Regions from separate parts of the Dactylosporangium sp. CA-139066 genome, predicted to be linked through region 3. Evidence: riboswitches for the same ligand, from Rfam matches in the RefSeq annotation. Region 3 holds a riboswitch; each other region holds the start of a gene.
The links. Region 3 has a riboswitch for cyclic di-AMP ahead of ACQEVU_RS49545 (coiled-coil domain-containing protein). Riboswitches for the same ligand answer to the same signal wherever they lie in the genome.
Positions count from the first base shown of each region.

Region 1: linked by a shared signal. The riboswitch ahead of ACQEVU_RS56775 (NlpC/P60 family protein) and the one ahead of ACQEVU_RS49545 (coiled-coil domain-containing protein) in region 3 are both predicted to bind cyclic di-AMP.
Region 2: linked by a shared signal. The riboswitch ahead of ACQEVU_RS52790 (hypothetical protein) and the one ahead of ACQEVU_RS49545 (coiled-coil domain-containing protein) in region 3 are both predicted to bind cyclic di-AMP.
Region 4: linked by a shared signal. The riboswitch ahead of ACQEVU_RS26960 (C39 family peptidase) and the one ahead of ACQEVU_RS49545 (coiled-coil domain-containing protein) in region 3 are both predicted to bind cyclic di-AMP.

Region 1 is NZ_JBNJNH010000002.1:2,609,541-2,616,908, reverse strand. It holds gene ACQEVU_RS56795 (branched-chain amino acid ABC transporter permease) at 1-785, opposite strand, end outside; gene ACQEVU_RS56790 (AMP-binding protein) at 782-1,867, opposite strand; gene ACQEVU_RS56785 (ABC transporter ATP-binding protein) at 1,864-2,652, opposite strand; gene ACQEVU_RS56780 (ABC transporter ATP-binding protein) at 2,729-3,463, opposite strand; cyclic di-AMP (ydaO/yuaA leader) riboswitch at 3,810-3,949, shown strand; gene ACQEVU_RS56775 (NlpC/P60 family protein) at 3,960-4,955, shown strand; gene ACQEVU_RS56770 (methyltransferase domain-containing protein) at 5,000-5,782, shown strand; gene ACQEVU_RS56765 (Rv0361 family membrane protein) at 5,837-6,247, shown strand; gene ACQEVU_RS56760 (sigma-70 family RNA polymerase sigma factor) at 6,326-7,249, opposite strand.
Region 2 is NZ_JBNJNH010000002.1:1,728,648-1,736,015, reverse strand. It holds gene ACQEVU_RS52805 (plasmid pRiA4b ORF-3 family protein) at 1-698, opposite strand, end outside; gene ACQEVU_RS52800 (hypothetical protein) at 750-998, shown strand; partial or broken gene ACQEVU_RS52795 (MOSC domain-containing protein) at 1,031-1,264, shown strand; gene ACQEVU_RS52790 (hypothetical protein) at 1,355-2,134, opposite strand; cyclic di-AMP (ydaO/yuaA leader) riboswitch at 2,380-2,523, opposite strand; gene ACQEVU_RS52785 (cellulase family glycosylhydrolase) at 2,673-3,944, opposite strand; gene ACQEVU_RS52780 (adenylyl cyclase) at 4,121-6,001, opposite strand; gene ACQEVU_RS52775 (class I SAM-dependent methyltransferase) at 6,383-7,063, opposite strand; gene ACQEVU_RS52770 (cold-shock protein) at 7,200-7,368, shown strand, end outside.
Region 3 is NZ_JBNJNH010000002.1:1,042,564-1,049,931, reverse strand. It holds gene ACQEVU_RS49570 (hypothetical protein) at 1-423, opposite strand, end outside; gene ACQEVU_RS49565 (hypothetical protein) at 492-761, opposite strand; gene ACQEVU_RS49560 (hypothetical protein) at 791-1,087, opposite strand; gene ACQEVU_RS49555 (App1 family protein) at 1,264-2,331, shown strand; gene ACQEVU_RS49550 (exopolyphosphatase) at 2,411-3,370, opposite strand; gene ACQEVU_RS49545 (coiled-coil domain-containing protein) at 3,443-4,471, opposite strand; cyclic di-AMP (ydaO/yuaA leader) riboswitch at 4,481-4,626, opposite strand; gene ACQEVU_RS49540 (DUF998 domain-containing protein) at 4,837-5,418, shown strand; gene ACQEVU_RS49535 (glycoside hydrolase family 19 protein) at 5,498-6,610, shown strand; gene ACQEVU_RS49530 (SAM-dependent methyltransferase) at 6,607-7,368, opposite strand, start outside.
Region 4 is NZ_JBNJNH010000001.1:5,871,411-5,878,778, forward strand. It holds gene ACQEVU_RS26945 (GNAT family N-acetyltransferase) at 1-159, opposite strand, end outside; gene ACQEVU_RS26950 (glycosyl hydrolase) at 326-3,274, opposite strand; gene ACQEVU_RS26955 (class I SAM-dependent DNA methyltransferase) at 3,472-4,206, shown strand; cyclic di-AMP (ydaO/yuaA leader) riboswitch at 4,322-4,460, shown strand; gene ACQEVU_RS26960 (C39 family peptidase) at 4,467-5,219, shown strand; gene ACQEVU_RS26965 (VOC family protein) at 5,311-5,661, opposite strand; gene ACQEVU_RS26970 (helix-turn-helix domain-containing protein) at 5,774-6,547, shown strand; gene ACQEVU_RS26975 (diguanylate cyclase domain-containing protein) at 6,533-7,368, opposite strand, start outside.

The sequences.
Region 1 (7,368 bases), 1.6 Mb from region 3:
AGGAAGGCCAGGTGCCCCTGGTAGGTGGCGGTCACCTCCTGCACCACGCCGACGACCAGCCCGCCGATGACGGCGCCGGGCAACGAGTCGAGGCCGCCGAGGATGATCACCGGCAGCGCGGTCAGCGCGACCAGCCACAGCGACTCGCTCACGCTGCCGCCCACCGCGGCGAACGTGCCGGCCACCGCGGCCAGGGCCCCGGCCAGGGCCCACGACATCGCGAAGACCGCGCCGACGCTGACGCCCTGGGCCAGCGCGGCCTCCTGGTCGTAGGCGGCGGCGCGCATCGCGAGGCCGGTGCGGGTGTACCGGAAGAAGGCGAACAGCGCGGCGATGAGCACCGCGGTGGTCAGCGCCATCGCGACGTGCCGCTGCTCGACGACGATCCCGCCGGGCAGCGTGAACACCTTGAGCCCCCACGGGTCGCCGACGTGGCGCACGTCGAGGCCGATGAAGGCGTTGTCGACGACCCGCACCGCGATGTCGATGCCGAGCGTGATGATGGCGACCGTGAACACCGGCCGGCCGACCATCGGGCGCACCGCGAGCCGCTCGACGCCAAGGGCCAGCCCGCCGGTGAGCGCGGCCGCGGCGACGAGCGCCGGGAAGAAGCCGATCGGGCCGACCAGGTAGGTCACGATGACGGCGCCGGCCAGCATGAACGACGGCTGGGCGAAGGAGATCACCCGGGTCGCCTTGTAGATGATGACGAAGCCGAGGCCCAGCAGCGCGTAGACGCTGCCGGTGCCGAGGCCGCGCAGCACGCTCTCGAGCAGATCCTTCACGCGGCGCTCCGGTGCATCTCGTCGATGGCGGTGTCCTCGGTCGTGCCGGGCACCTGGTGCACCGGCACCCCGATGCCCGTGAAGAAGCGCAGCACCTCGGGCGCGACCGGCGCCGTGGGGCAGGCCGCGTAGCGCACCCGGCGCAGGCCGATGCGCTCCCGCAGCGCGCGGTAGCACAGCAGCCAGCCGGCCGCGTAGCGCAGCCGGCCGGCGGCGGTGTGCCGCCCGCCGCCGGCCGCGAGCGTGGCGCCGATGCCGTCGGCGACCCGCAGCCACAGCCGCGCGTTGGCCCGCTTGAGCCGCGAGGCGCCGGCCACCCGCGCGGTGACGCCGGCGAGCATCTCTTCCCACATCCGCGGGTCGCCGAGGATGATCGTCGGCTGTACCTCCCGCAGCTCCGGCGGCACGGTCGCGATCGCCTCGCCGAAGTGCACGACCACTCCGGCGGCGGCGTTGAGCCCGGTGGTGAAGGCGCGCTCGGTGGCGTGACTCAATGGCCGGCTGGACAGCAGCAGGTCGCGCGGGCCGGGCGGCGGATCGGCGAGCACGCCCTCGCCGAGCAGCGCGGCGAGGTCCTCGGGCGCGGCGTCCAGCTCCGGCTCCGGGCCCGGCCCGCCCTGCAGCAGGTCGTCCCAGGAGGTCAGGACCTGGTGGCGGTACCGGTGCCGGATGCCCCTCGGGTCGAGGTACACGATGCGCCGCAGGTCCGGGCAGTCGTCCAGCACCGCGAGGGCCTTGTCGACCTGCTCCTGGTCCTCGGCGATGAGCACCTTCGCGCCGCAGCCGGCCAGCCGGTGGCCGATGGCGCCGGCCGGGTCGGCCGGGTGGAGCCCGACGGCCGCGGCCCGCAGCGCGACCGTGGCGACGTCGGCGAAGAGCCACTCGGGCCGGCTCTCGGACAGGATCGCGACCCGGTCGCCGGGGCCGACGCCCAGGCCGCGCAGGGCGTTCGCGGCGGCGCGGGCGGTGTCCCAGTACTGCCGCCAGGTGATCTCCCGCCAGATGCCGCGGTGCTTCTGGCGCATCGCGACCGCGTCCGGGGCGTTGCGCGCCCGGTCGCGCACGAGCGTGGCGACGCTCATCGCGCCTCCCCCAGGTTTGGCCGGGCCTCGCCGAGATATGCACGGATGACGTCGGGGTTCTGCTGGACCTCCGCGGGGGCGCCGCACGCGACCGGCACGCCGAAGTCGAGCACCAGCACCCGGTCGGCCAGGTCCATGACCAGGCCCATGTCGTGCTCGACGAGGATCATCGGGATGCTCAGCTCGTCGCGGATGTCGAGGATGTAGCGGGCCATGTCCTCGGTCTCCTCCAGGTTCATCCCGGCGACCGGCTCGTCGAGCAGGAGCAGCCTCGGCTCCATCGCCAGGGCCCGGCCGAGCTCGACCCGCTTCTGCACGCCGTAGGGCAGCAGCCCGACCGGCAGCCGGCGCCACTGGGCGAGCTCGAGGAAGTCGACGATCTCCTCGACGCGGGCCCGGTTGGCCAGCTCCTCGCGCCGGGCCCGGCCGGCCCACGCGATGGCCGCGAGGGTGCCGTAGCGGATGTGGTGGTGCCGCCCGAGCATGAGGTTCTCCACGACCGTGAGCTGCCGGAACAGCTCCACGTTCTGGAAGGTGCGGGCGACGCCGAGGCGGGCCACCCGGTCGGGCCGCGCGCCGGTGATGTCGACGTCGCCGAGCAGCACGCGGCCGTGCTGCGGGCGGTACACCCCGGAGATCACGTTGAAGATGGACGTCTTGCCGGCGCCGTTGGGGCCGATGATGGCGAACAGCTCATCGGCCCCGACCTCGAAGTCGACCCCGTCGATCGCCCTCACCCCGGCGAAGCTCAACCGGACGTCGCGGAACTGCAGCACGTCGCTCACGCCGTCGCCTCCGCTTCGCTCCGGCGCCGCCGCGAGCACAGAGCTGTGCAGGCCCCTCCGCTCCGCTCCGGACCGCTCATGCCATCCACCGCTTCCGGCGCTTGTAGTGCTTCACGTCGCGGAAGGAGTGCGCCGCGTGCGAGCCCAGGTAGAACTCGCGGATGTCGTCGTCGGCGAGCAGTTCGGCGGCCGGCTTGTCCAGCACGACCTTGCCGTTCTCCAGCACGTAGCCGTGCTCGGCCACCGACAGCGCCATGGTCGCGTTCTGCTCGACGAGCAGCACGGCCGTGCCGGCCCGGTTGATCTCGGCGATGAGGTCGCGGACCTGCTCGACCATGCGCGGGGCGAGGCCCAGGCTGGGCTCGTCCAGCAGCAGGTACTTCGGGTCGGACATCAGCGCCCGCCCCATCGCGAGCATCTGCTGCTCGCCGCCGGAGAGGTAGCCGGCGACCGCGCCGCGGCGCTGCTTGAGCACGGGGAACAGCCCGTACATACGCTCCATGGCCTCGGCCGCGCCCCGGCGGCGTGTGTGCGCGCCGAGGCGCAGGTTCTCCTCCACGGTGAGCTCGGCGAACGTGCGCCGGCCCTCCATGACCTGGCTGATGCCGCGGCGGACGATCGCGGCCGGGCGCAGGCGGTGGATCGGGCGGTCGTCGAGGGTCACGGCGCCGCGGGCGACGGCCCCGTCGTGCACGTCGAGCAGGCCGGAGACGGCCCGGAGCAGGGTGGTCTTGCCGGCGCCGTTCGCGCCGAGCAGGGCGACGATCTTGCCGTCGGGGACCGCGACGCTCACGCCCCGCAGCACCAGCATCACATCGTCGTAGACGACCTCGAGGTTCTGGACCCGTAGCACTGTCGGACCCCCGAACTATTTGCATCCTCGGTGTATGAAGTTACACGTATTTAACCCGCTCTCTGGAAAGAAGCAAGCCTCAAATATGTAACCGCGACATGATCGCAAGCGTCGATGTCACGGTCCGATGACGACAGCCAACCGGCAGTAATTCGGACTTTTCCCCGCGTTATATGTCGAGCAGGACAGGCGTCTTTCGCCCGGCGGATGATCACGTTAAGTTAGGCTCTGGCCTGCTCGGAAGTCCGTCATCCACCCCGGATGGCGCCGGGCAAGCGCCGCCGAATCGAACTCCTCGCGCCGCCCGATCCCCTCGTCGCGGCGCGCATCGAACCGGGGACCCAGCGTTGTTTCGTGGGGTGAATCCGCAGAGCTGCGGTAGGGCGCCTTCCTCTTCCCGCCCGAACCCGTCAGCTAACCCGGTAGGCGGTAACCAGGTGAAGAAGGGTCAGCCTTGTCCACTGGACACCGCGCCAGGCGCTCGGTGCTGCGAACCCTGCTGATCGGGTTCGTGTCACTGACCGTGCTGGCGCCGGCCACGGTCGCACACGCCGATCCCTCGCTCTCCGAGATCGAGGCCCAGCTCGAGAAGTCCAGTCAGGCGCTCGAGGCGACCGTCGAATCGTGGAACCACGTGAACGACGAGCTCACGGCGACCCAGGCCAAGGTCGCCGAGCTGCAGAGCAAGCTCAAGCCCCTCGAGGACGGGGTGGCGACGACCGGCGCCAACGTCGAGCAGTTCGCGATCGCGCAGTTCAAGACGGCCGGCAACATGCGCGGCCTGTCGATGATGCTCAACGCCTCGTCGTCGGGCGACCTGGTCGACCAGCTGTCGATGCTCCAGCAGATCACGCACAGCCAGAACGCCGAGATCGCCGGCTACAAGGCCGCCAGGAGCAAGTACGACGACGAGAAGAAGTCGCTCGACGAGGCCCTGGCCGCCGTGACCTCCCAGAAGACGCAGCTCGAGGCGCAGCGTCAGAAGATCGAGGGCGACATCAAGAAGCTGCAGGACCTCAAGAACCGGGCGACCGCCGCCGGCTCGACGAAGGTCAACGGCTCCGGCGTCACCAACGCCAAGGCGCCCGTCATCGACGACGCGACCCGGCAGAAGGTGGTCAGCTTCGCCTACGCCCAGCTGGGTAAGAAGTACGTCTGGGGTGCGGCCGGCCCGAACTCCTACGACTGCTCCGGCCTCACGATGACGGCCTGGAAACAGGTGGGCGTGAACCTTCCGCACAACGCCGCCGACCAGTACCGGACGATGGTCCACATCAGCGCCTCCCAGCTGATGCCCGGCGACCTGATCTTCTTCTACTCGCCCATCTCACACGTCGGGATGTACACCAAGCCCGGCAAGATGGTCGACGCGCCGACCACCGGCAAATTCGTGGAAGAAGTGTCGTACGCCGGCCGCCAGATCACCGGTTACGCCCGGCCCAAGTATTAGCCCCCACAGCGATCTCCTGACGCCATGCCCCGCAGAATGGGGGCATGGCGTCTTGGGATCCAGGGCAGTACAACCGGTTCGCCGAGGAGCGGGCGCGGCCGTTCCGGGAGCTCGTCGGGCGCATCCCGACCGGTGACGCGGTCGCCGTGGTCGACCTCGGGTGCGGGCCCGGGACGATGACCGCCACGCTCGCCGAGCGGTGGCCCGACGCGGCGATCCTCGGCATCGACTCCTCGCCCGACATGATCGCGGCCGCCGAGCCGCTGCAGACGCCGCAACTGCGCTTCCAGCTCGGCGACGCCGGTGCGTGGCGGCCGCCGCGGGCATCGGTCGACGTGATCGTCGCGAACGCCTCGCTGCAGTGGGTCGACGACCACGAGACGCTGCTGCCGGCCTGGGCCGCCGGGCTCGACGACGGCGGCACGCTGGCCTTCCAGGTGCCGGTCGCGGCGTACGATCCCGGGTTCGGGCGCGTCGCCGCCCGGCCGCAGTGGGCGCCGCTGCTCGGTGGCGCGCTCACCGCCACCGGGCCGCGCTCGGCGACGCCGGTGCTCGACGCCGAGGAGTACGTGCGGCTGCTCAGCGCCGCCGGGCTCACCGTCGACGCCTGGCAGACGACGTACTACCACGTGCTCCCGGGCGACGACCCGGTCTTCGAGTGGTTCAAGGGCACCGGCCTGCGGCCCTACCTCGACGCGCTCGAGCCCGAGGACGCCGAGGCGTTCGCCGCGGAGGTCCGGGCCGAGCTGCGCATCCTGTACCCGCGCGAGCCGTTCGGCACGATCCTGCCCTTCCCGCGCCTCTTCGTGGTCGCGCATCGGGCTTGATCGGCGTCGGCTGGTTTACATCACGGGTCGCCCCCGGTCTCTAGCGTGGCCAGGGTGAGTAAAACTGCCAAGGTCATTATCTTCAGCCTGATCGGCGCCTTCGTGCTGTGCTGCGGCGGCGGCGGGGCCGGGCTGTTCTTCTTTGTCGACTCGAAAACCAAGGCGGCCAAGACCGCGACCGGCGACTTCCTCGCCGCGCTCGAGGCCGGCGACAACCAGGCCGCCTACGAGCTGCTGTGCGCCCCGACGCAGGTGCTGTACGGCCCGGAGGCCTTCGACGCGTACGTCAAGAAGAACCCGCCGACCTCGCACGACATGGGCTGGGGCGGCTCCTACAGCAACGACAACGGTCACGAGACCGCGACGATCACCGCCACCGTCACCTTCAAGTCGGGCTCGGAGTCGCACGAGTTCGAGCTGATGAAGCAGGAGGGCACCTGGAAGGTCTGCGGCAACCCGTACTGAAAACCGTCCGTCAGGAACACAGCGAAAAGCCCCGGGTCCCTCGCCCCGGGGCTCTTCGCTCTGCTGCGTTGTTGCCGGCTACGCCGCCTGCAGGCCTTCCGCGCGGGCCAGCTCGCGCAGCCGGCCGAGCGCCTGGATCTCCAGCTGGCGGATCCGCTCGCGGGACAGCGAGAACCGCGTCGCCACCTCGGTCAGCGAGTGCTCGCGGCCGTCCTCGAGGCCGTAGCGGGCCCGCATGATGCCGGCCGAACGGTCGTCGAGGTGGTTGAGCAGGCCCTCGATCCGCTGCCGCTCCAGTGCGGCCAGGACGACGTCCTCCGGCGACGGGGCGTCGGAGTCGGCGACCAGGTCACCCAGGTTGGTGTCGCCGTCGTCACCCACGGGGGTGTCGAGCGACACGGTGTCCTGCGACCAGCGCATGAGCTCGTGCACCCGCTCGACCGGCACGCCGAGCGCGGTGGCCAGCTGCTCCGGCTCCGGCTCGTTGCCCAGCTCGCGGGTGAGTTGACGCGCGACGTTGCGCATCCGGTTGACGTCCTCGACGAGGTGCACCGGGAGCCGGACCGTGCGCTCCTGCTGCGCGATCGCCCGGCTGATCGCCTGGCGGATCCACCACGTCGCATATGTCGAGAACTTGTATCCGCGCACGTAGTCGAACTTTTCGACGGCGCGCACCAGGCCGGTGTTGCCCTCCTGGATGAGGTCGAGCATCGGCATGCCGGACCGCACGTAACGGCGCGCGATCGACACGACGAGGCGCAGGTTGGCCCGGATGAACCGGTCCTTCGCCCGCTCGCCCTCGGCCACCAGGCGGTGCAGCTCGGCGGCGGTCACGCCGTCCGGGATCTCCTCCGAGTCGAGCAGGTGCTCCGCGTAGAGCCCGGCCTCGACCGCCTTGGACAGCTCGACCTCAGAAGCGGCGTCGAGCAGCGGCGTGCGGGAGATCTCATGCAAGTACACGCCGACCAGGTCGCGCTCCTCGGCACCTGTGTCGGTTCGCATCTCCACTTTCACGTTCTCCACTTCGGGCCCCTCCCCGCTCCATCCTTCGCCTTCCCCGTTTCACCCTGCTAAAACGGGTGCCCCCCGGGTATGCCCCCTACACAACAGTCAAAGCGCCT
Region 2 (7,368 bases), 690 kb from region 3:
TCCAGCAGATCGGTGGCCGGAAGATCCGCGGATACCGGCTGTGGCGCGGAGGCAGCGAAACGCGCTTCGGCCCATCGGCCCAGCGCCGTCAACCGGAGCCCCTCGTCGACGGCGCCGAACTCGCCGAGCAGTTGGGCGCCCGCATCGACCGGCATCACGCCCCGCCGGAACGCCTGATAGACCGCGCCGATATACCAGCCGCCCGACGCATCGTGCAGCCGCTCGTTGACGAGGTCCTCGACGTCGTCCAGCGCCGGTTCGCCGGCGAGCACCGCCAGCAGCGTCCGGCACAGCACGGAGGCGCCCTCGCCCTCACGGTCGTGGGACTCTGCCCGCAGCACCGCGCCCAGGGCGGCCCACCACGCCTCCAACCCATCCGCCGGCGTACTCCCCGTGGCAACCGCCCGGCCGATGCGGACCTCCACGAGACCGACGGCCTGCGCCGCCACCCACGGCCGGTGCAGCGCCTCGACGTCGGCGGCGGTACGAGCACGGGCCGACGCCACGAGACCCATCGCTGCCATTGCGCCGGGAATGTCCACCGGCTTCAGCACGCCCTTCGAGGTCACCGGGCGTCCGTCACCGACCCAGCCGGCCAACGCCACGGCGCGGCGCATCATCGGGCAACCATCGGCGGCTTCAACCAACGCATCGGTCACCGCAAGAGCATAGAAGGAGCGCCCGTCCGCCGTCGGCATGGTCCGGCGCGACCATCATGGCGGACACAACGCCCGCGTTCACCCCGGCCGGTGCTCTTCTTCCTGCCGGACCGGGCGCGCGAGGATCGGCTGCACCAGCTCCTCGAGCGACGTTCGTTGACAACGCCTGTGGCGACCGCGGTACGGGATCGGCTCAACGCAGCCCGGACGGTGGCGGACGCGATCTGGCGGCCGGTCGGGAACGCGGCGCAGCGCTGTCGTCTGGTGGCGCTCGGCGCGTTGGGTGATCGCCCGGACGAACGGGCACTGGCCCGGCTCGACCGCCGCCCGGCGGGATAGCCGGCGGCGCGCACGTCACCGGGCAGCCGTCGACCTTCACGCGGGCGAACCTCCCGGGCGCGTACCTGCGGGTGCTGGAGCCCGGCGAGGTGTGGGCCGGCGATCCGGTGACGGTGGAGGACCGTCCCGCGCACGGGGTCACGATCGCGCGGGCGTTCAAGGCGTACATGTTCGCACCCGAACTGTTGCCCGAGTTGGTGAGGATCGACGGGCTGCCCGACGATCTGCGGGAGACCCTCGCGGAGCGGCTGCCAAGAGGGCGCTAGCCCGCTGTGGGGCCGGGGCCACGGATCGACGCCCCCATGGTCGACCACGGCGTTGAACCCGTCGATCCGCTGTACCGCGCCAAACCTGCGCTACGCGACAGCGCTCACGATCTGGCCGGCCAGGGTCTGCCACTGGGCGTAGGCGTCTGGGTACGCCGATACCTGCACGGTCTGTGCCGCCACCGTGACGGCCATCTGTTCCCAGCCTTGGACCTGGACCAGCGCCGCGTAGAAGCGGCGTGCCGCCTCGGCCGGATTCATGAGCTCGGCGACGGTACCCCAGTTCGGCCGCTGCTGGAACAGCCCGACCGAGTCGTGGTCGCTGCCGACTCCTTCGTTGGGGAGTTTGAGCGACTCCGGAACGTTGGAGTTCGCGAGGTTGTGCAGATGGCTTTCCTGCAGCGCGGTGGCGATCGCGACGACGAATGCGCGCTGCGGCAGGTTCGCCTGCTGCCCGACCTTGATGATCGTGACGGCGTTGTTCATCTCGGCCTGGGTCAGCCCGCCAACTGGAGTGTGGACGGTCGGCGACGGCGAGGCCGTTGCCGGTGCGGCCGCGGCCGCGCTCTGAGCCGGCTGTGCGCCGGCCGAAGCCGAAGGCTGCGGGCTGGGCTGGGCGTCCGTGCGCTGACCGCCGCGGGATGCTCGGTTCTCGGCCTCCGCCGTCCGCCCGCTGTCGCCCTGCTGCACGGTGTCGACCTGGGCGACAGGTGCCGGTTTGCTGCCAAGTGATGTGGATACGAACAGCGCGGCGATCGCCGAGAACGCGATGACGACCGCGGCCGAGTACAGCCGGATCCTCTTGCGGGCCGCCGATTGACGGCCGTGACGGAAGCGCTGCCGGTAACGGGCGGCATGAGGCAACCTCATGACCGCAGGAGAGGGCTGGTTGCGGTACTTCACGAACAACCTCGACTGACTGGGGGCGCCGGAGGTCCGGTCGGCACGGCGCGAGGGCATGCGCCATCGACCGTCCACAGGGGACGGTTGACAGATGCGCCGGTGTGGCCGGTACGCGCCTGAAGGGTTACCGGGCCGGAAGGGGAATGTGCAGTGCCGGCCGGTCTCCGGGGCCGCGGGTCGAGGTGTGGCGACATGCGAGGGTCAGCACGCGATGCTCCTTCCGATGCCGCCTACCGAGTTAGCTGACGGATTCGGGCGGGAGGATCGCCCTACCTCGCGGCGCGAGGCCGCTTGGATTCACCCCAGTTGTGCTTGGTTCCCCGGCTCGTGCAGGCACGACTCGGCCGGTCCGCCACGTCGTCTCCTCGAACCGAGACGGCCAGGCGCGGCGGACTCTCAGACCATAGCGGCTGCATAACCGCAGGTGAAGACCCAAATGGAACTGCCAGGGTGCGCGCGGCAGCCCGGCCTTCCGCCATTTGCCGCGGCGAACACTATCCGCTGGCTAACGCTGCGGGGGCGTGACCGCGGCGACCATGGCCGAGCGCGGTGAGCGCTTGCCGAGCAGGTTCTGGGCATACACGGCATAGGTGTACTCCGTGGAGCCCTTCAGGCCCTTGAGGATCACGTCGGGGCGGTTGGTCGTCGCGACCCGCGTCTCGGCCGCGCCGTTGACGGCCATCACCTGGTACGTCGTGCCGCCGATCGGGTCCCGTCGGCCCTGCCAGGCAAGTCGGACGCTGCTCGAGGTCACGTCCGTGACCGTCAGCCGCTGCGGGGCGCGGCTCTTGGGGTCGACGACGGCAGCGGTGCTGTTGCGGAACACCGTCGCCTCTCGCGTGTCGGTGTCGAGGCCGTTGGGGCCGTCGATGAACCGCCGTCCCCAGGCCGTACGGCTGTTGCCGTCGAAGTTGTTCACCAGGTCCAGGTAGCTGAACTGCTTGTCGTTGCCGCTCCAGGACCAGCCGAGATACCCGAGGTGCTGTTCCTGCGCGTACGCCATGATGGCGTCCTCGTCCGGCTTGCCCCACTGGTGCTGGCTGGAGAACTCGCCGATGAGAATCGGCAGATGGCGCTTGGTGAATGACGTGAGATAGCTGTTGACCTTCGCCGCGGTGTTGAACATGCCGTACATGTGGATGTCGAACGCGGTGTTGCCGGTGGGGTCGGCGGCGACAACCTTCTCGGCGTTGTCGCGCATGACGAACGACTCGTCCTGGCCCCAGCCGGGGCCGTCGACCAGGAGCGTGTTCCTGAAGCCGGCGGCGCGCAGCTGACGGATCGCGTCGGAGGTCTGCTGTACCCAGGGCCAGTTGGTGCCGTTGGCGAACGGTTCGTCGGCAATGTTGACGAGGACGTTGTCCTCGTGGCCGACCATCGTGTCGCGCAGGCTGAGCCAGAACTGCACCGCCTCCGACATCGGCGCCGCCTTCTTGTCCTGGCCGAAGCCGGCGGTGTCGTGGGCGTCGAAGATGCAGACGAGCCGGTTCTGCTGGCACAGGTCGACGACGGTTGCCACCTCCTTGGCCGGGGCCCGCCGCCACTGGTGACCGATGCCGAGGGTGACCCGCACCGCGTTGGCGCCCGCCGCCTTGATGGCCGCGAACGAGCCGTTCTGGTCGGGGTACCACATGAAGTCGTGGTTGACGCCGCGCAGCACGAGGTCGCTGCCGTTGGCCTCGACGAGCCGGCCGTCGCGCACGTGGATGCCGGTGTGCGGCTCGGCGGCGTGCGCCCGGCCGGGCGTCAACAGCACGCCCAGGCCGGCTACGAGCATCGCGAGCGTTAGAACCGCCCGGGTCGGGCCGGCAGCGTCGTCGGTTCTCACGGCCTCTGCGGCTACCCCGGCTCGGCCGCTTCTACCCGCACCGCCGGGGTGACCCGGGCGCTCCGAAACGAACAGGGCCGCAGCGTGTGGCTGCGGCCCTGTCGGTCAGTTGGGGTGCTGGTGTACTACGGGGTCGGGTACTGCGCGATGAAGACCGGCGAGCCGATCCTGGTCGTGTCGGCCGGGCCGCCCACGCCGTTGACGACGTGGTCGATCGTGCCGGCGCTGAGGTTGACGGTCATGATGTGGTGCAGCTGAACGCCCGGGGTCTGGGGGACCTCGAAGCCGTTCTCGGTGTGGATCGACGGGTTGTTCTGGTTGAACACGTAGGCGCCGCCGCCGTAGAGGTGGTGGGTCGTCACGTTGTCGCCGACCTTGTAGGCGGCCCAGCCCTTGACGTCGCCGTTCATCCAGTCGGCCTGGGTCGGCGGGTCGTACGGCAGCTCGTTCTGGAAGAAGATCGTGGTGCCGTTGTTGCCGTTCCAGACGGAGTTGTACTGCTGGAAATGCTCGACGAACAGGCCCAGTGCGGTCACGTTGTCGCCGTTGATGACGACGCCGTTGCGGCCGATGTTGGTGTTCCAGCGCTGCGTGTCGGTGAAGCCCTCGACGCCGTGGTCGGCGCGCCACACCCAGGTGTGGTCGATGATCACGTTGTCGCTGTTGACCTCGAGCGCGATGCCGGCCTTGCCCACGTGCGGGCCACCGACGCGGAAGTACACGTCGGACAGCGTCGTCGGGTTGTCGGCCGAGCTCGGGCGGTTGCCGTGCGGCTTGCCGACCCGCAGCAGGACCGGCGACTCGGTCAGGCCCGCGTCGATCGTGACGCCGGCGACGACGACGCCGGGGACGTCAGCGATGTCGAGCGGAGTGGACCCGTTGACGGCGGTGAGCGTGGCGTGGCCGAGACCGAGGACCACCGTGTCGGGGCGCTTGACCTCGATGCTGCGGGCGATGTCGTACACGCCGGGGGTGAGCAGCAGGTTCAAGCCGCGGGCGAGCTGGTTGTTGATGACCTGCACCGAGTCCGACGGGCTCGCGACGTAGAAGTCCGTGAGCGGGATCGTACGGCCCGGCGTCTCGCCGTTGGCCCACGTGATGCCGCGGCTGTTGCGCTGGGCGGCGGGCACGCGGACGTTGTACTTCCCCTGTGCGTCGGTGAACAGGTACGGCTTCTCGCGGCTCACCGGGGTGTTGTCGAGCGTGGTGTACGGCGGGTCGGGGAAGCCGGCCTCGCTGGGAGCGCCGACGACGCCGGAGAAGACCTGGTTCCACACGCCGTTGGACCAGCCGGCGACCTCGCTGTTGCGGGTCAGCCACTGCTGCTGCGAGCCGCTGATGACGAACGGCAGCTTGGAGTCGGCGATGAAGCCGCCGCTGGCGTACTGCGGACCGGCGGTGCAGTAGTCCATCAGCGACAGGTTGGCGCCGCTGATGTTGAGGCGGCGCATGGACACGGCCTGCGAGACGGCCCAGAAGTCCGCCGAGCCGCGGCAGCCGTCCTGGCCGGCGCTGTTGACGTTGATCGACAGGTTGGACAGCGTGCGCCAGAAGTTGACGAGCGCGAGGCAGTTGCTCGTGCCCCCGTTCTCCAGGCAGCGGTTGTAGACCTCGACCTTGCCGTTGATGACGACGTCGTTGGGCGACGCACCAAGGCCGGCGATCTCGGTGTAGTACCCGACCTTGATCTGGAGCGGGTGCTGGGCGGTTCCGTACGTGCCGGGCTTGAACAGGTAGGCGTGGCGGGCGGTACCCATCTCGTTGCCGACCTGCGCGGCGTTGGCCGCGTCGAGGGTCGCCTGAATGCTGCTGACCGGCATGCTCGGATCGAAGACGGTGACGTTCGCTCCGAGGTCCCAGCTGGTGGGGGGCGGCGCGGCGGCGGCCGTTCCCGCCGTCGCGACGGCGGTGGTCAGCACGAGCCCGACCGCAAGCGCCCGGCCGAGTTGCCGACGACGTAAGGGCGGGTTCGCGAGACCCCGCCTACCGGGGGGCTGGATCGTCATATGGTTCGTCCTTCCTGCTGTACAGGCAACGGTTGGCGGAGAACGTCGGCCCGATCAAGACGGCCTGAACAGGCGACCGAGGTGCTTCACCGACGGGCAAGCGCTCTCTCACGCCATCGGGTACCGATGCTCATCGGCCTGCCTGTTCAGGAGTCATGTGGTGTCCGGACGAGCGGCCCGGGCGAGGGAGAGCGCTCTCACCCAGCCCAAGACTTGTTACAGGGGCGAAAAAAAGTGGGTGGGATGTTTCTACCGCGTAAATCGGCCCGACGCTATGCCACGCAGCCCTTGACTTTTCCGCAGGAAGGCGTTTCGCCGGGGTCGAATTGGCTGCGTAACATCCGGCTGGCCTAAATCGCTTCTTATTTTGCGCCGGGGGTATCAGCGCAACCGCAGCACGTTCATCTGGGTCAGTTGGGCGTCTGCGAAAGCGTCCACAAGCGGCAGCTCGTAGGTGGCGATGGTCTGCAGGCGGCCACGGGGCAAATGCTTCCGGCCGGGATCGCCGACGAGCACCTCGGCGCCGCGCGCCGCGACGCGTTCCAGGAAGGCCAGAACGCGCCGAGCCATGGTCCCGGTGTAGAAGATGTCACCCGCCAGGACCGTTTCGGCGTCGCCGCCGTCCCCGTCGAGCAGGTCCGCGAGGCACTCGACAACGCGCACACCGTTGGCTTTCGCATTGAGTGTGATCGCGGCGACGGCGTACGGATCCACGTCATTTGCGGTCACGGCGGCCGCGCCGGCCTTTCCTGCCGCAATGGCAACCAACCCCGAACCAGCGGCCAGATCCAGGACCCGCCGGCCGGCCACTGTCGCCGGATGGTCCAGCACATATCGGGCGACCGCCTTGCCCCCGGCCCACGCGGAGGACCAGAACGGGGGCGGCAGCTTCATGCCGGCCCGCGCTTCCATCCTGGCCCACCACACGATGGCGTCCTCGGCCAGATAGAGCTGCACTTCGGGTACCAGGGGCACCTCGACAAGGCGAAGCCGGTCCAGGCCGACGCCCGGCGTCGTCACCTCATGGCGCAGCTCGGCCAGCGCCCGCCCAACCCGACTCATCATCGATCAAGCATGACGGATGAACGGCTCGGCTCCCGGTCATCTCCGGTCCACATCACCCGGCGGCCGCCCTGCGGGTTTCCTTCGTTGCCACTTGGGTACGTGTGCCGCACCAAGGTTGGTTCAGGAGGAACGCGTGACTAGCGGTACCGTGAAATGGTTCAACTCGGAAAAGGGCTTCGGCTTCATCCAGCAGGACAACGGAGGCCCTGACGTCTTCGTGCACTACTCGGCCATCGCGAGCAGTGGCTACCGCGAGCTCAACGAAGGTCAGAAGGTTGAGTTCGATGTGACGCAAGGCCAGA
Region 3 (7,368 bases):
CAGGTCGAAGACGCCGATCGGCTGGTACATCCCGTGCGCGTCGTGCACGCAGAGCCCGGCGCTCAGCTCGGTCCGGCCGGTGTTGTCGATCTCCATGTGGCCGGCCGGGCCGCCCGGGGTCACGATGCCGGCGCCGTCGTTGCCGGCGACCGTCAGCACGCTGCCGAGCGGGGCGGGGTAGTTGTGGGTGGCGACGATCTTGGTGCTCGGCGCGTGGGCCGCGCGCCGGGTGGTGTACATCGAGTACGTCTCGTTCCACGCCACCTCGAGGTGGCGCTCGAGGTAGTGCGCGGACAGCCAGATCGTCGGCGCGCCGCTCGCCGAGGTGGCGATCGCGTGAAGGCCGAAGAGCGCGAAGTGACGGTCGCGCAGCTGTTCGAGAGTCGCCTCGTCCATGTCGATGGTGAGTTTGTGCTGCTCCACGCTGGCCTCCTGGGTTGGTGCGGCTCTTCGACCCAGTGTGGAGCGGACGAGTTGCGCGATAGGGGCAATCAGTGAAAATCCCTCACGACCGCCTCGGCGGCCTGGCGCACCTCGTCGTCGTGCGGGTGCCACGCCGCGGCGATGTCCGGGTGCAGGCTCGCCCGGGCGGTCGCCAGCAGCCGGCGGCTCACCTCTTCGAGGCTCTCGCCGCGGTACTCCCGGCCGACCTCCTCGGCGGCGCGCCGCAGCGCCGAGGTCAGCTGGGCCTCGAGCGGCTCCTGCAGCCGCTCGACGGCCGGGTCGCCGTCCGGGTCGATGGAGACATGCAACTCCTGCATGCTCCTGCTATGCCCGCCGGCGACCGGTTTCATGCCGCGATGACGGCTCCCGGGCGCCGCATGGCGCGGATCGCGCGGGCGGTTTTGGAGCCGACGGCCGGGTAGGTCGCGCGGACCTGGGCCAGCGCCCACGCCATGCGGGTGACGGCGGTCTCCGGGTGGTCGCCGAACTCGCTCGCGACCCGGGCGGCGCAGCCCTTGACGCCGAGGCTGCGCAGCGTCGCCGCGACCGCGTCGCGGATGTCGCGGCCGGCCGGGGACTGGGACGACTGCAGGTCGGAGGCAAAAAGCGCCTCGGCCCGAACGGCCTCGAATGTGGTAGCCATCTCGCACCTCCTGTGCGCTTCAGCGGAACCCGTCGAAATGTGTTCCTGATGACATTCACGCTAAGAGCGCCCGTCCAGTTCGGGCTCACGGTTTCATGCCAGCGTCGTGTGTTGGTCACTCGCCGTTGATCGCCAGGCGGGGTGCGGTCCTTGGCCCGCTGTGACAGGGTGGGGCAGTGTCCTTGAGCCCCAACGCGCCGAGCAGTGCGCCGTTGCCGCTGCACCGTGCCGCGCGCATAGAGGACGCGTTCCACAGCCTCCTGGAGCGGCGGCTGCGCCGGCGCGGCTGGAAGGTCGCGGTCACCGCCTACACCGGCTACGGCGCGAGCGCGACCGACGAGCGCCCCGGCTGGGTCCGGGTGATGGGGCGCGCCCTGCTCGCCCGCATCGACCCGAAGCCCGGCAAGCGGCTCAAGAAGCTTCGCGGCTGGCGCTCGTTCACCGCGGTGTCGGTCATGAACGCCATGGTCCGCATCGAGGCCGGCGGCCGGACCTGCGAGGTGCTGTGTGACCGGGGCGGGTTCGTCGACGTGGTCGTCGAGGCCGACCTGGCGCCGGGCTGGGCCACTGTCACCCTGCAGTGCGAGAACAGCGCCCCGGTCGAGGCGCCGATCCGGATCATCGACCCGGCCACCACCCGCCTCGGCATCATCTCCGACGTCGACGACACAGTCATGGTGACCACGCTGCCGCGCCCGCTGCTCGCCGCCTGGAACACGTTCGTGCTCGACGAGCACGCGCGGGCCTCGGTGCCGGGGATGGCGGTGCTGTACGAGCGGCTGGTCAACGCCAACCCGGGCGCCCCGGTCTTCTACCTGTCGACCGGCGCCTGGAACGTGGCCGCGACGCTGACGCGGTTCCTGTCCCGGCACCTGTACCCGGCGGGTCCCCTCCTGCTGACCGACTGGGGCCCGCAGCCGGACCGGTTCTTCCGCAGCGGACAGGCCCACAAGCGCGCCTCGCTGGCCCGCCTGGCCGACGAGTTCCCGGACATCCGCTGGCTGCTGGTCGGCGACGACGGCCAGCACGACCCGGAGATCTACGCCGAGTTCGCCGCCGAGCACCCGGACGCCGTCGCCGCCGTCGCCATCCGGCACCTCTCCCCGACCCAGGCGGTGCTGGCCGGCGCCTTCCCGGGCGTCGCCGGGAGCTCGAAGCGCTTCCCGGCCAACGACCGCCGCTGGCTGGGCGCCCCGGACGGCGCCGGCCTGTGGCGCCTCCTGCGGGACACGGAGATCCTGTAACCCCCGGCCGGATCGGTGAGATCAGCGCCGACCTGGCCGAGCTGACCGTGTGCCTCATGGCGGCGCGTCCTGGCCGAGGTCACCTCCCGTGCCCAAGCGGAACTGCGGCACCAACCTTCTCGATGAGCTCGCCGAGCACCCGCTCGGCCTCGTCGTGGGGCACCTGGCAGGTGCCGGCGGCGAGGTGGCCGCCGCCGCCGTATTGCAGCATCACCGACCCGATGTCGGTCGGCGACGTGCGGTCCAGGATCGATTTGCCGACCGCAAACACGGTGTTGAGCTTCTGCTTGCCCCAGATGACGTGGATCGAGACGCGGGCCTCGGGGAACAGCGCGTAGACCATGAACCGGTTGCCCGCGAAGATGATGTCCTCGTCGCGCAGGTCGACCACGACCACGTCGCCGTGCACGTGCGAGACCCGCCGCAGCTGGTCGACGAACAGCTCCTGCTGGTCGCGGAAGAGCTCGGCGCGCTCGGCGACGTCGGGCAGGGCCAGGATCTCCTCGACGTCCTGGTGGTCGATGCAGGCGTCGATGAGCTGCATCATCAGCTGGTAGTTGGAGATGCGGAACTGCCGGAACCGGCCCAGCCCGGTGCGGCTGTCCATGAGGAAGTTCAGCAGCGTCCAGCCGACCGGCTGGAGGATCTCGCTGATGTCGTACTGCGCCGAGTCCGCCCGGTCGACCGCCTCCATCAGCTCGTCGGAGACGTGCGGGAAGCGCTCCGGCCCGCCGAAGTGGTCGTAGATCACGCGGGCCGCCGACGGGGCCTCGGCGTCGATGACGTGGTTGGTCGCCTGGCCGGTGCCGTTGAGTTGGCCGACGCGCAGGGTCTCGGAGTGGTGGTGGTCGAAGACCAGGTGGGCCCCGGGGGCGTACGGCAGGTTGGTGAGGATGTCCGTCGGCCCGACGTCGACGTTGCCGTCCTGCACGTCCTTGGGGTGCACGAACGTGATGTCGCCGATGAGGTCGAGGTGGCGCAGGAGGACCGCGCAGACCAGTCCGTCGAAGTCGCTGCGGGTCACGAGACGGTACTTCACTTGCGGATCCCCTCGCAGAGAAACGGCCGGTCGACAGGAGCCCTATCGACCGGCCGTCCGCGAAGGTGAGGGTTAGAGAACCGAGAGATGCACGTGGTTGGTGTGATCGCTGGACGGGTCGCCGGCCACGCCGCTGTAATGGTGCCAGCCGGCCGCCGGTGTCCAGATCTGTTTGAACCAGATCACGTACATCACGCCCAGGTTGTAGGCGTTCTTCACGAAGTACGCCGCCAGTGTGGAGCCGTAGACGAAGTCGTCGCCGGTGGCCACGCCGCCGAAGCCGTTGCTCTTCTGCACCGAGAAGTCGCAGGCGCGGCCCTTGGGGTGCTCATACGGCCCGCTCGGGCGGTAGCAGGACACGAACCGCTTGAAGCCGTCCTTCTGCGCCGTCTGCATGTCGTGCAGCGTGCGCGGCGTGAGGCAGCCGGTCGTGGTCGGGTCCTTCACGCTGCACGACTCCTTGGGCAGCGAGCCGTCGGAGTTGCGCTTCACCGGGTCGGCGACCGGCAGGTTTGCGGTGACGAAGCCCTTGCTCGGCCCGCCGGCCAGCGCGAGCGCCTTCTCCGCGTCCTTCTTCTGCTGGTCCATCGTGGCGACCTGCTGCTGCTGCGTGGTGACCTCGTCGTCGAGGGCCTTCTTCTGCGCGGTCTGCGCATCCTGCAGCAGCTTGTACTGGTGCAGGAGGTTGTCGTTGTGGTGGGCGATCTCGTTGATGGAGCCGGCCCGCTCGGCGAAGCCGTCGGGGCTGCCGGCGTCCATCAGGGCCGCGAAGGTGGTGAGGGGGCCCGTGCGGTACGCCGCGATGGCGATCGCCGCCACCTGGTCCTTGATCGTGGCGAGCTGGGCCTCGGTGTTCTTCAGCTGCTCGGTCAGCTCGCCCTGGCGCTTGACGGAGGCGTCGAAGCGGGCCTTGGCGTCGGTGTACGCCTGGGTGGTCTGCTCCAGGACCTGGGCGAGGGTCGGGTTGGCGGAGGCGCCCTCGTCGCCCGGGTCGCCGCCGGGCGTGGGCTCGGCCGCGGCGGGCGTGCCGGCGAGCCCCCCGAGCACCAGAGCCGACAGCAGCGCGACCATCACGCGCCGGTAGGGATGTCGCGATGACATCTGGTTCGTTGTTCCTTCCGTCGGCCGCCGACCGAGTTAGCTGACGGGTTCGGGACGGAACGACCCCTACCACCCTCGCGAAGAGGGTAGATTCACCCCAACGTAACGGTGGGTCCCCGGCTCGCCACGGTGCGGCGATTGGGCGGCAGCCACGCCCGGCACCGGGGGCGGCGCCTGCTGGACGTGACCGTGGGTCACTGTACCCAGGGTCCAGAAATCGCGCACCGCACCGTTTGTGCGGAGATCCTTAAAAGCTTCTTTGCTCTGGCCATTTGTGGCCCAGATCACACCCTGACGCGGCCTCCGGGGCGCGTGGGTGACACTCACCGAGCCGATGAACCCCTTGCGCGCGCCAGGATCGGGCGGTGAACCTCAGGCTTCTCGCGCTCGCCGGCTTCGCCCTTGCCGCCGCCCTGGTCGTCGACGGCCATCTCGACCCGAACGGCAACCTCAACCCCTGGTCGCTCACCGTGAGCGACTTTGCCGTGTCCGATCGTGGGGGCGTGGTCGACTGGGCGATGGTCGTCATGGCGGCCGCCTCGGGCGCGCTGCTGCTCGCCCTGCACCGGACCGGCGTGCGGATCGAGGCGTGGGTGGCCGGGCTGTTCGCGGTCTGGGCCGCCGGGCTGACGGTCGCGGCGATCGTGCCCACCGACGCGCCGGGGCTCGCGCTCTCGGCCGCCGGGTCGGTGCACCGCTACGCCTCGGTCGCCGCGTTCGTGGCCCTGCCGGTCGCCGGCTGGCGGCTCGCGCAGCGGGTGCCGCACGGGCGGGCGGTGCGCGCGCTGGCCGCGGTGAGCGTGGGGTGCGCGCTGGCGATGGTCTACTCCGCCTTCCCCGGTGACCGGGTGCTCATCGGGCTGGCCGAGCGGCTGCTGCTGGTCGCCGAGGCCGGGCTGCTCGTCGCCCTCGCACTGCCTCAACGGTACCGTAAATATTCTTCATAAAGCGATGATGTTCGCTGTTTCGGCTGCTCTCGGCTGGTCGGATAGGCCGGTCACAGTCAGACCGAAGGAGTGATTCAGGGTGTCCAGAGTGCGCGCGCTGGCGATGCTCGCCGCGATGGCGATCGTCAGCGGGGTGGTCGCGGTCTTCAACATGATGCCCGCCTCCGCCGCCTCGTGTGCCGCGCCGTGGCAGGCGACGGCGGTCTACACCGGGGGCGCCACGGTGTCCCGCAACGGCCACAACTACCTCGCGAAGTGGTGGACGCAGAACGAGGCCCCGCCCGGCACCAGCGGCGTGTGGCAGGACCAGGGATCGTGCGGCGGCAGCGGCCCGGCCAACCCGCCGCCGCAGACCGGTTCCGCCGGCGGGTGCAGCTTCCCGGCGTGGGTCCAGGGCCGCAACTACGTGACCGGCGACATCGTGAAGTTCACCGATGGCAAGTTCTACATCGCCGAGCACGACAACCCGGGGTACAGCCCGGTGATCAGCACCTGGTACTGGGACCCGTACGCCTGCAGCAGCGGCGGCGGCTCCACGACGACCGCGCCCCCGCCCCCGCCGGACAACGGCGCCTTCGTGGTCAGCGAGGCCCAGTTCAACCAGATGTTCCCGGGCCGGAACGCCTTCTACACGTACTCGGGCCTGGTCGCCGCCCTGTCGGCCTACCCGGCGTTCGCGAAGACCGGCAGCGACGCGGTGCGCAAGCAGGAGGCGGCGGCGTTCCTGGCCAACGTCAACCACGAGACCGGCGGCCTCGTGTACATCGTCGAGCAGAACACCGCGAACTACCCCGCCTACTGCGACGCCGGCCAGTCCTACGGCTGCCCGGCCGGCCAGGCGGCGTACTACGGCCGCGGCCCGATCCAGCTGAGCTGGAACTTCAACTACAAGGCGGCCGGCGACGCGCTCGGCATCGACCTGCTGCACAACCCCAACCTCGTGCAGACCGACGCGGCCGTGGCCTGGAAGACGGCGCTGTGGTACTGGAACACGCAGAGCGGCCCGGGCACCATGACCCCGCACAACGCCATGGTGAACGGGGCCGGCTTCGGCGAGACGATCCGCAGCATCAACGGCAGCCTGGAGTGCAACGGGCGCAACCCGGCCCAGGTGCAGAGCCGGGTCGCGGCGTACCAGCGCTTCGTCGGCATCCTCGGCGTGGGCGTCGGTAGCGGCTCCGTCTCCTGCTAGGGCTTGCGGGCCACTCCGCCGTACAACGCGGCCTGGGCGTCGGTGAGCGACTCATCGGCGCCCGGCCGCCACCGCAGGATCGGCACCACCCCCGGCTCCACGAGTTCGAGGCCGTCGAAGAACCCGGCGACCTCCTCGCGGTTGCGCAGGCGGGTGGTGATGCCCTGCCTGCGCATGATCGCGGTGAAGCGGGCCCACTCCTCGGGCTCGAAGTCCGCCGTGATGTGGGACAGGACCAGGTAGCTGCCGCTGGGCAGGCGGGCCATGAGCCGCTCGACGATGCCGTAGGGGTCGTCGTCCTCGTCCAGGAAATGCAGGATGGCGAAGAGCAGCAGCGCCACGGGCCGGTCGAGGTCGAGGTTGTCGAGGACCTCGCGGGCCTGCAGGATGCGCTCGCCGTCCTGGAGGTTGGCGTCGACGTAGGCGGTCCGGCCCTCGGGCGCGCTGGTGAGCAGCGCACGGGCGTGCGCCAGCACGATGGGGTCGTTGTCGACGTACACGATGCGGGACGACGGATCGATCGCCTGCGCGACCTCGTGGACGTTGGGCGAGGTCGGCAGCCCCGTGCCGATGTCGAGGAACTGCCGGATGCCGGCCTCGGCGAGGTAGCGCACCGTGCGCCGTAGGAACGCCCGGTTCTGCAGCGGGGCGGTGGCCGCGTTGGGATTGACCTTCAGCCCCGCCTCGGCCGCCGCCCGGTCGGGGGCGAAGTTGTCCTTGCCGCCGAGCAGATAGTCGTAGACCCGCGCGGGATGCGG
Region 4 (7,368 bases), on a different contig from region 3:
CCGCACGACGGCGGCGCCGACGGTCTCGCCGCCGAGCCGCACGGCATACGCCCGGACGGCCGGGTCGCGCAGCGCGGCCCGGATACGCTCGTCGTCCTCCTCGGCGTCGTGCAGGATCGGCACCAGCCGCTCGCCGTCCGCGACGCGCTCCACCTCCATGCCCGTAACCATGACACCGGGCGCGGGATCGGGCGAGCGATAAACGCGTCACCTGCACCGTCTCTTGCCCGTGGCGGGACTCCGGCTACCGCGTCCTCGCTGACGTCGTCTGGCACGCCGTGCGGCCGGCCCGGGGGCCGGCCGCACGGGCGGAGCGTGACGAGGGTCAGGAGACGGTGTACGGGATGGTGACGGTCGACTGGCGGCCCTCCGTGGCCGTGGCGTCGATGCGGACCGTCGTCAGGGCGTTGCCGATCGCGTTCCACAGCTCCAGGCGGACGCAGCCGTGGTTCATGGCCGACAGGGTGCCCGTCGAGGACGACAGGCCGACCGCCTGGGTGTACTGCTCCGTGCCCACGACCGGGTCGGTGGCGAAGTAGCGGTACGTCTCCACCCGGCCGTAGGTGCCGGCGCCGGTGAAGTCGTACGACACGCGGGCCTGGATGCCCTGGCCGACGGCGGTGCCGGCGTCGACGTGGAACGTGAACTGGGTTGCCGTGCCGTTCGTGGGGCCGGTGATGCCGCACGCCTGGTACGTGACCGGGTTGTGCGGGTTGCCGTCCCAGTTGCCGTTCGCCGCGGTCACCGTCTGGGTCGTCGCCGCGCTACCGGCCACAGTGGACAGTGCCGGGCCCGAGCGCAGGAAGAAGCGGTTCGAGCCGGCGGGCGGGGTGGAGGTGGACGTGGACGGCGACGCAGAGGCCGATGGCGACTTGGAGGGCGACGGGGACGGGGACGTGGGCGGGGTCGACGACGGCGGGGTGCTCGTGCCGTTGCCGCCGGACCAGGTGAACGCGCCCGTGGTCGCCGTCTTGCCGGCCGCGACCGTCAGGGTGCGGCCGTCGGAGAACGTCACGGTGAGCGGCGCGGTGCCGAGGTTCGTCGCGGCGTACGTGCGGGCGCCGTTCTTCGTGAAGACCGCGTACAGCGGCGTGTTGGCGGTGACGCTGGTGTCGACGGTGCCGAGCGCGGCCAGGTTGCGGATCCAGTGGAACGTGTGTGCCCGGCTTTCGCCCTCCTCCGGGGTGTACCCCGGGTTGGCCCGCAGGTTGGCCAGCGCCTGGTCGCCGTTGCCCAGCGCCTGGAACGACCACAGCACGTCCTGCCAGATCGTGGGCGGGCCGCCGTTGTTGGTCACCATCTCGTTGTAGTTGACGGTGTTGTACGCCGGGCGGTACCCCATGTAGAACGAGCCGCCGGTCACCGGCAGCATGTTGATGCCCTGGATCTGCTCGGGCTCGCCGCTGAACCAGGTGGCGTAGGCGCCGCCGTCGCCCCAGACCATGCCGACGGTGTTGTGGGCGAACGCCGGGGGGAAGTTCTGGTTGGCCGAGTCGAACCAGTACTCCTGGATCGCCTGCGCCTGCGTGGAGTAGATGTACAGGCCGGCGTCGCGGACCGCGGTGTTGCCGGTGGCGATGCCCCACTGGATGAGGGCGTTGGCGAAGTTCATGCCCTCCGACGACGACTCCTGGTTGTTGCCGGCGAAGAAGTTGCCGTGGCCGGAGGCCCAGTCGTGGCCGGCGTAGATGTCGAAGTCGCGCAGGAACGGGAACATCGTGTCGGCGCGGTCGGGGTTGTTCGCGTCGCGGATCAGCAGGTTGACCATGCCGCCGTACGCGCTCGTGGCCGCCCAGGCCTTGTCGTACTTGGCGAGGGTCGCGGCGGCGGCGATGTAGTAGCCGTAGTGGAAGTGGTGGTCGTTGAGCTCCTGGTCCGAACCGTACGACGCCGGGTAGCCGATGAGCGTGCCCCACGCCTGGTTGTACGCGAACAGGCGGCCCGTCTCGCCGCTGCCCGCGGTGAACCAGTCGGTGAGCCGGGTGCGGATCGCGGCCAGCAGCGTGTCGCGCTGGGCGGTGCGGCCGAGCTGGTCGGCGATCTCGGCGGCGCGGGCGGCGCGGCCGAGGCCCTTGCCGGTCCAGTACGTGTCGTTGCCGAAGCCCGCGAGGGGGTCGCCGCCGGTGATCTGGTCCAGGTAGCCGCCGACGGTCGTCAGGTCGGCGCCGGAGGAGTCCGCGACGGCGGGCACCTCAGGCAGTACACCTTGGAAGCGGGTGGCGGTGGTGAAGGCGCCCGCGCCGGTCAGGATCTTCATGGGTCCCCGCGCGGAGACGTAGGTCTGCGCGATGGGCGTCGCGCCGGCCAGGTTCTTCCACTGGTGCGGGTAGAGCGCGAGGACGGTGCCGGAGCCGGTGCCCTCGCGGGCCGTCGTGGTGACCGTGTAGGTCGCGTTGACGGTGCTGGACCCCTGGTCGTAGCTCCACCCGACGCGGGTGCCGGTGACGTGGTTGTGGGCGTACTGCCCGTAGGTGTTGGCCAGCGCGGTGCGGTCGGCGGCCGGCGTCGACGTGGTCGTGGGCAGCAGCGCGACCGAGAAGTAGTCCTTGCCGGCCAGCGTCGAGGTGATGCTGGCGCCGCTGACGGTCCAGGTGGCGCCCGTCGGCGCGTACGCCATGTAGTCGTGGCCGCGGACGGTGAACCCGACCCGGTTGCCGCTGTTGGACCACACCGCCGGGGCGCCGCCGAACGTGAGCTGGGCGTTGCCGCCGCTCGTGCGGGCGTAGACGAACGGCAGGCCGTGGCCGATGGTGGTGCGCAGCGTGCGGGCGCCGTCGGACCAGCTCGGCGTGACGGTCCAGTCGGTCCAGCCGTCCACCAGGGTGTTCGGCGCGTTGAGGCCGGTCACGCCGATCGTGAACTCGGTGGTGTACGGGTAGTGGTACTCCCCGACGCCGGTGGCGGTGCCGGAGATGGCGGCGTCGGTGGTGTAGGAGACGCCGAGGCCGCCGGCGGAGGGCTGGAAGGCCATCGGGTGGGCCTGCAGCGGCGAGGAGTAGTTGCAGTCGGTGCGCTTGAACAGCAGCGACGACCACCAGTCGTTCGTCGGCACCGCGCCGGCGGGGGCGTTGGCGGTGACGTACTGGCGGGGGTTGGTCGCGATGCTGCCGCACCCGGTCGGGCCGCTGGTGCCGGCCGGCGCGGTGGTGGCGTAGCTGCCGGAGCCGAGGGTGGCGGCCTCGGCGTTGGTCAATGCGACGAAGGTCAGGGCGGTGGCGACGAGGGCAACGGCGATGGCACCGGCCGCGGCGGGTCGTCCTCGGGCAAGACGCATGGCATGGACTCCGTGATGAGAGTGGCGGTCACTGCGGGGTCCCTGGGAATGATGCGCACCAATTGTGACCAGTGTCAATGGTGAGTTTTCAGAGAGCGCTCTCAATCTGTGGCATGAGCTGCTCAAACATGCTGAGAGCGCTCTCGTCCGGAGAAACCCGGTGGACGGCGACGGCGGCGGGCGGGCAGGGTCGGGGCATGCGACAGGACGAGATCTGGGACGCTGAGGTGGCCGCGGCCTACGACACACCCGGCGCCGGCATGTTCGCGCCCGAGGCGGTGGACCCGGTCGTCGAGCGGCTCGCCGCGCTCGCCGGCGGCGGGCGGGCGCTGGAGTTCGCGATCGGCACCGGGCGCATCGCCGTGCCGCTGGCCGCGCGGGGCGTGCCCGTGACCGGGATCGAGCTGTCCCGGCCGATGCTCGAGCGGCTGCGGGCGAAGGCGGACGAGGCGGCGATCCCGGTCGTCGTCGGCGACATGGCCACGACCCGGGCGCCCGGCGAGTACAGCCTGGTGTACCTGGTCTTCAACACCATCTCCAACCTGGTCACGCAGGACGAGCAGGTCGCCTGCTTCGCCAACGCGGCCGCGCACCTCGGGCCCGGCGGCCGGTTCGTGGTGGAGCTGGAGGTGCCGGCGCTGCGCGTGCTGCCGCCGGGCCAGCCGGCCACGGTGTTCGCGGCCGAGCCCGGCTACCTCGGCATCGACACGTACGACCCGCTGCACCAGATCCTCGTGTCGCACCACGTCCGCTTCGACGACTCGCGGCAGGCGCGCGTGACGCGCAGCCCGCACCGCTACATCTGGCCGTCCGAAATGGACCTCATGGCCCGGCTGGCCGGCCTCGAGCTGGAGTCCCGGCACGCGGACTGGGCGGGCGCGTCGTTCACCGCGGAGTCCACCACGCACGTGTCGGTCTACCGCCGACCGTAAGGCGCGACCGCGTTTTGCCTGGTGGCAGTATCTTTTACCCTCTTGGCAGGGGCGGTACCGACCAGTAATGTCACCTCGTCCGCGCCGGTCCCCTCGCCGTGAATGCCCGGCCCCGGCCGCGGACCCGCCGAGTCGCGCATGCGAGCCGGGGACCCATGCGTCCCGGGGTGAATCCGTCGGCCATGTGGCCGTGGTAGGGCGAGCTTCCCGCCCGAATCCGTCAGCTAACCCGGTAGGCGGCACCGGAAGGAGTTCTTCTGTTGCGCCTGCAACTGGCCGACGTACGTCACCACCTCGCCTCGCTGCGCCGCCCCCTGCCCGCCGTACTGGGCACCGCCGCGCTCGCCGTCGTCTCGATCGGGACCGCGGCCATGCTCAACCAGTCCCCCGAGCCGGCCGACGCGCACGTCACGGGAGCCGCCGCCGCCCTCAGCACCGCCGCGCCCGAGCGCCCGGCGGCGCCGGCCGAGGCGGCCAAGCCCGACCCGCTGCTGCTGGCGCCGGAGGCGAAGGAGGTGAGCTACGACTTCCAGTTCCAGCCGAACTTCTACTTCTGTGGCCCCGCCTCCACGCGGATCGCCCTGTCGTCCAGCGTCAACGCCCCGTCGCAGAGCGACCTGGCCGGGCTGCTCGGCACCACGGTCAACGGCACCAACTCCGCCCAGGACACCACTCGGGCGCTCAACCAGGTGCTGGGCCGCGACGCGTACCAGACCCACTGGATCCCCGGCCAGCGCGCGAGCGGCGCCCAGGCCGAGCAGCTGCAGCGCGACGTCGTGCGCGCCATCGGCGAGGGCCGCGGCGTCGTGGCCAACATCGTCGGCGGCGCCACGGACGTGACGGGCCGGTACCACGAGTTCGGCGGCGGCCACTACATCTCGATCATCGGCTACCGCGACCGCGGCCGCGCCGTCGAGATCGCCGACCCGTCGGGCATGTTCGGCCCGCGCACCTACTGGATGGAAACGTATCCGATGGCCAACTGGGTCGCCAGCCGCGGCTACTCGGCCTGACCATCACCTGCTCGACCCGGATGACGCCGGCCTGACGCGGCGGGTGGCGGTCACGCCGTACGGCGTGACCGCCACCGTTGCGCGACGTCCGTCAGCCGGCGGCGATGCAGAACGGGTGGCCGGCCGGGTCGAGCAGGACCAGCCAGCCCCCGTCGCCCGGCTGGAACTGCGGCCGCGTCGCCCCCGACGCCACCAGCTCGGCGGCGGCGCGCTCGACGTCGTCGACCTTGAGGTCCAGGTGGGCCTGCTTGGCGTCGTCGGGCCAGCCCGGCGCCCGGTAGCCGGCGACGCGCTGGAACGCCAGCTGGACCGGGCCCCCGTCGCCGAGGTACACGAAGTCGTCGTCGGCGGAGGCCACCTCCCATCCGGTCGCCTTGCGGTAGAACTCGGCCAGGGCGCCCGGGTCGGCGCAGTCGAAGATGATCGTGCTCAGCGTGGCCATGTCGTCCACTTCCTTTCTGGTCGCCGGCCAGCCTGCCCGCCCGCCGCGCGATCCGGCTTGGACATCTTTGCGGCGGGCGTTTTTGTCGTACCCCCGGCGTAGCGTCACCGGCGTGAAGGCAGAGCTGGTGGCATCCCGTCCGGGCCTCGACATCGCCGCGGTGACCTGCGGACGGCAGCACGCCGGCTGGTCCCCGCCGGAGGAGCAGACCGACTATCGCGTGGTCCTGGTCCGGCGCGGCCGGTTCCGGCGACGGGTCGCGGGCCGGGCCGCCGATCTCGACCCGACCGTCGGCTACATCGGCCGCCCCGGCGACGAGGAACACTTCGCGCACCCGGCCGGCGGCGACGTGTGCACGTCCGTGCGCCTCTCACCGGCGCTGTGGGACGCCCTCGCCGGCGATCCGGCCGCGCGGACCGTCTACGTCGACGCACACCTCGATCTCGCCCATCGCCGGCTGCTGCGGGCGGCGCGCGACGGCGACGTCGAATACGGGGTCGTCGAGCGGCTGACGGCGCTGCTGTCCGCGGCCCTGGGGTCGACGGCGGCGAACGACCCGGACCGGGCGCTGGTGGACCGGGCGCGCGAGGCGATCCGGGCGGACGATCCGGCGGCCGGCGGGCTGATGCCGCTGGCGGCGCGGCTGGGGGTGTCGCCGTTCCGGCTCAGCCGGGCGTTCACGCGGCAGCTCGGGGTGTCGCTGACCCGCTATCGCAACCGGGTCCGGGTCGAGCGGGCCCTGGACAAGCTCGAGGACGGCGCGGAGGACCTGGCGGCGCTGGCCGCCGACCTCGGCTTCACCGACCAGGCGCACCTGTGCCGGACGATGCGCCAGCACCTCGGGCACCCGCCGAGTGCCGTGCGCCGCCTGTTACGGGACGAGTGACGGGCTCTTGAGGATGCGCCGAGCGTCGGCGTCGGCGGCCCCGGACAGCACGTAGCGGCCGCGCGGGACGAGTGACGGGCCCTTGAGGATGCGCCGAGCGTCGGCGTCGGCGGCCCCGGACAGCACGCAGCGGCCGCGCGGGACGAGTGACGGGCCCTTGAGGATGCGCCGAGCGTCGGCGTCGGCGGCCCCGGACAGCACGCAGCGGCCGCGGCCGGCGCGCTTGGCCTCATACATGGCCACGTCGGCGTCGGCGATGAGCTCCTCGTCGTCGCCGGAGCGGTTCAGGGCGATGCCGATGCTGGCGCCGACCTCGGCCATGCCGCCCGGGAGGAGGACGGGATGCGACAGCTCGTCGATGATGCGGGCCGCGACCTCGCCGGCGTGGTGCTCGCCGGCCGGGCACAGCACGACCACAAACTCGTCGCCGCCGAGGCGGCCGACCAGGTCGTCGTGGCGCACGACCGCCTGCAGGCGCCGGGACAGCTCGGCCGGCAGGGCGTCACCGGCGGCGTGGCCCATGGTGTCGTTGACGGCCTTGAAGCGGTCCAGGTCGACGAAGAGCAGCGCCACCGTGCCCGGCGCGCGGCTCTGGGCCAGGCAGTGACGCAGGCGCTCGTGGAACAGGGCGCGGCCCGGCAGGCCGGTCAGCGGGTCGTGGCGCGCCGCCTCCATGTCCCTGGCCGTGCGCGCGTCGGTCAGGGCGAGGCTGATGTGCTCCGCGAACGACAGCAGGTTGTCGCGGTCGGTGTCGCCGAGGCGGCGGCCGTCGGCCAGGTCGACGGCGAGCGCGCCGACGGCGCGGCCGCGCTCGTGGACCG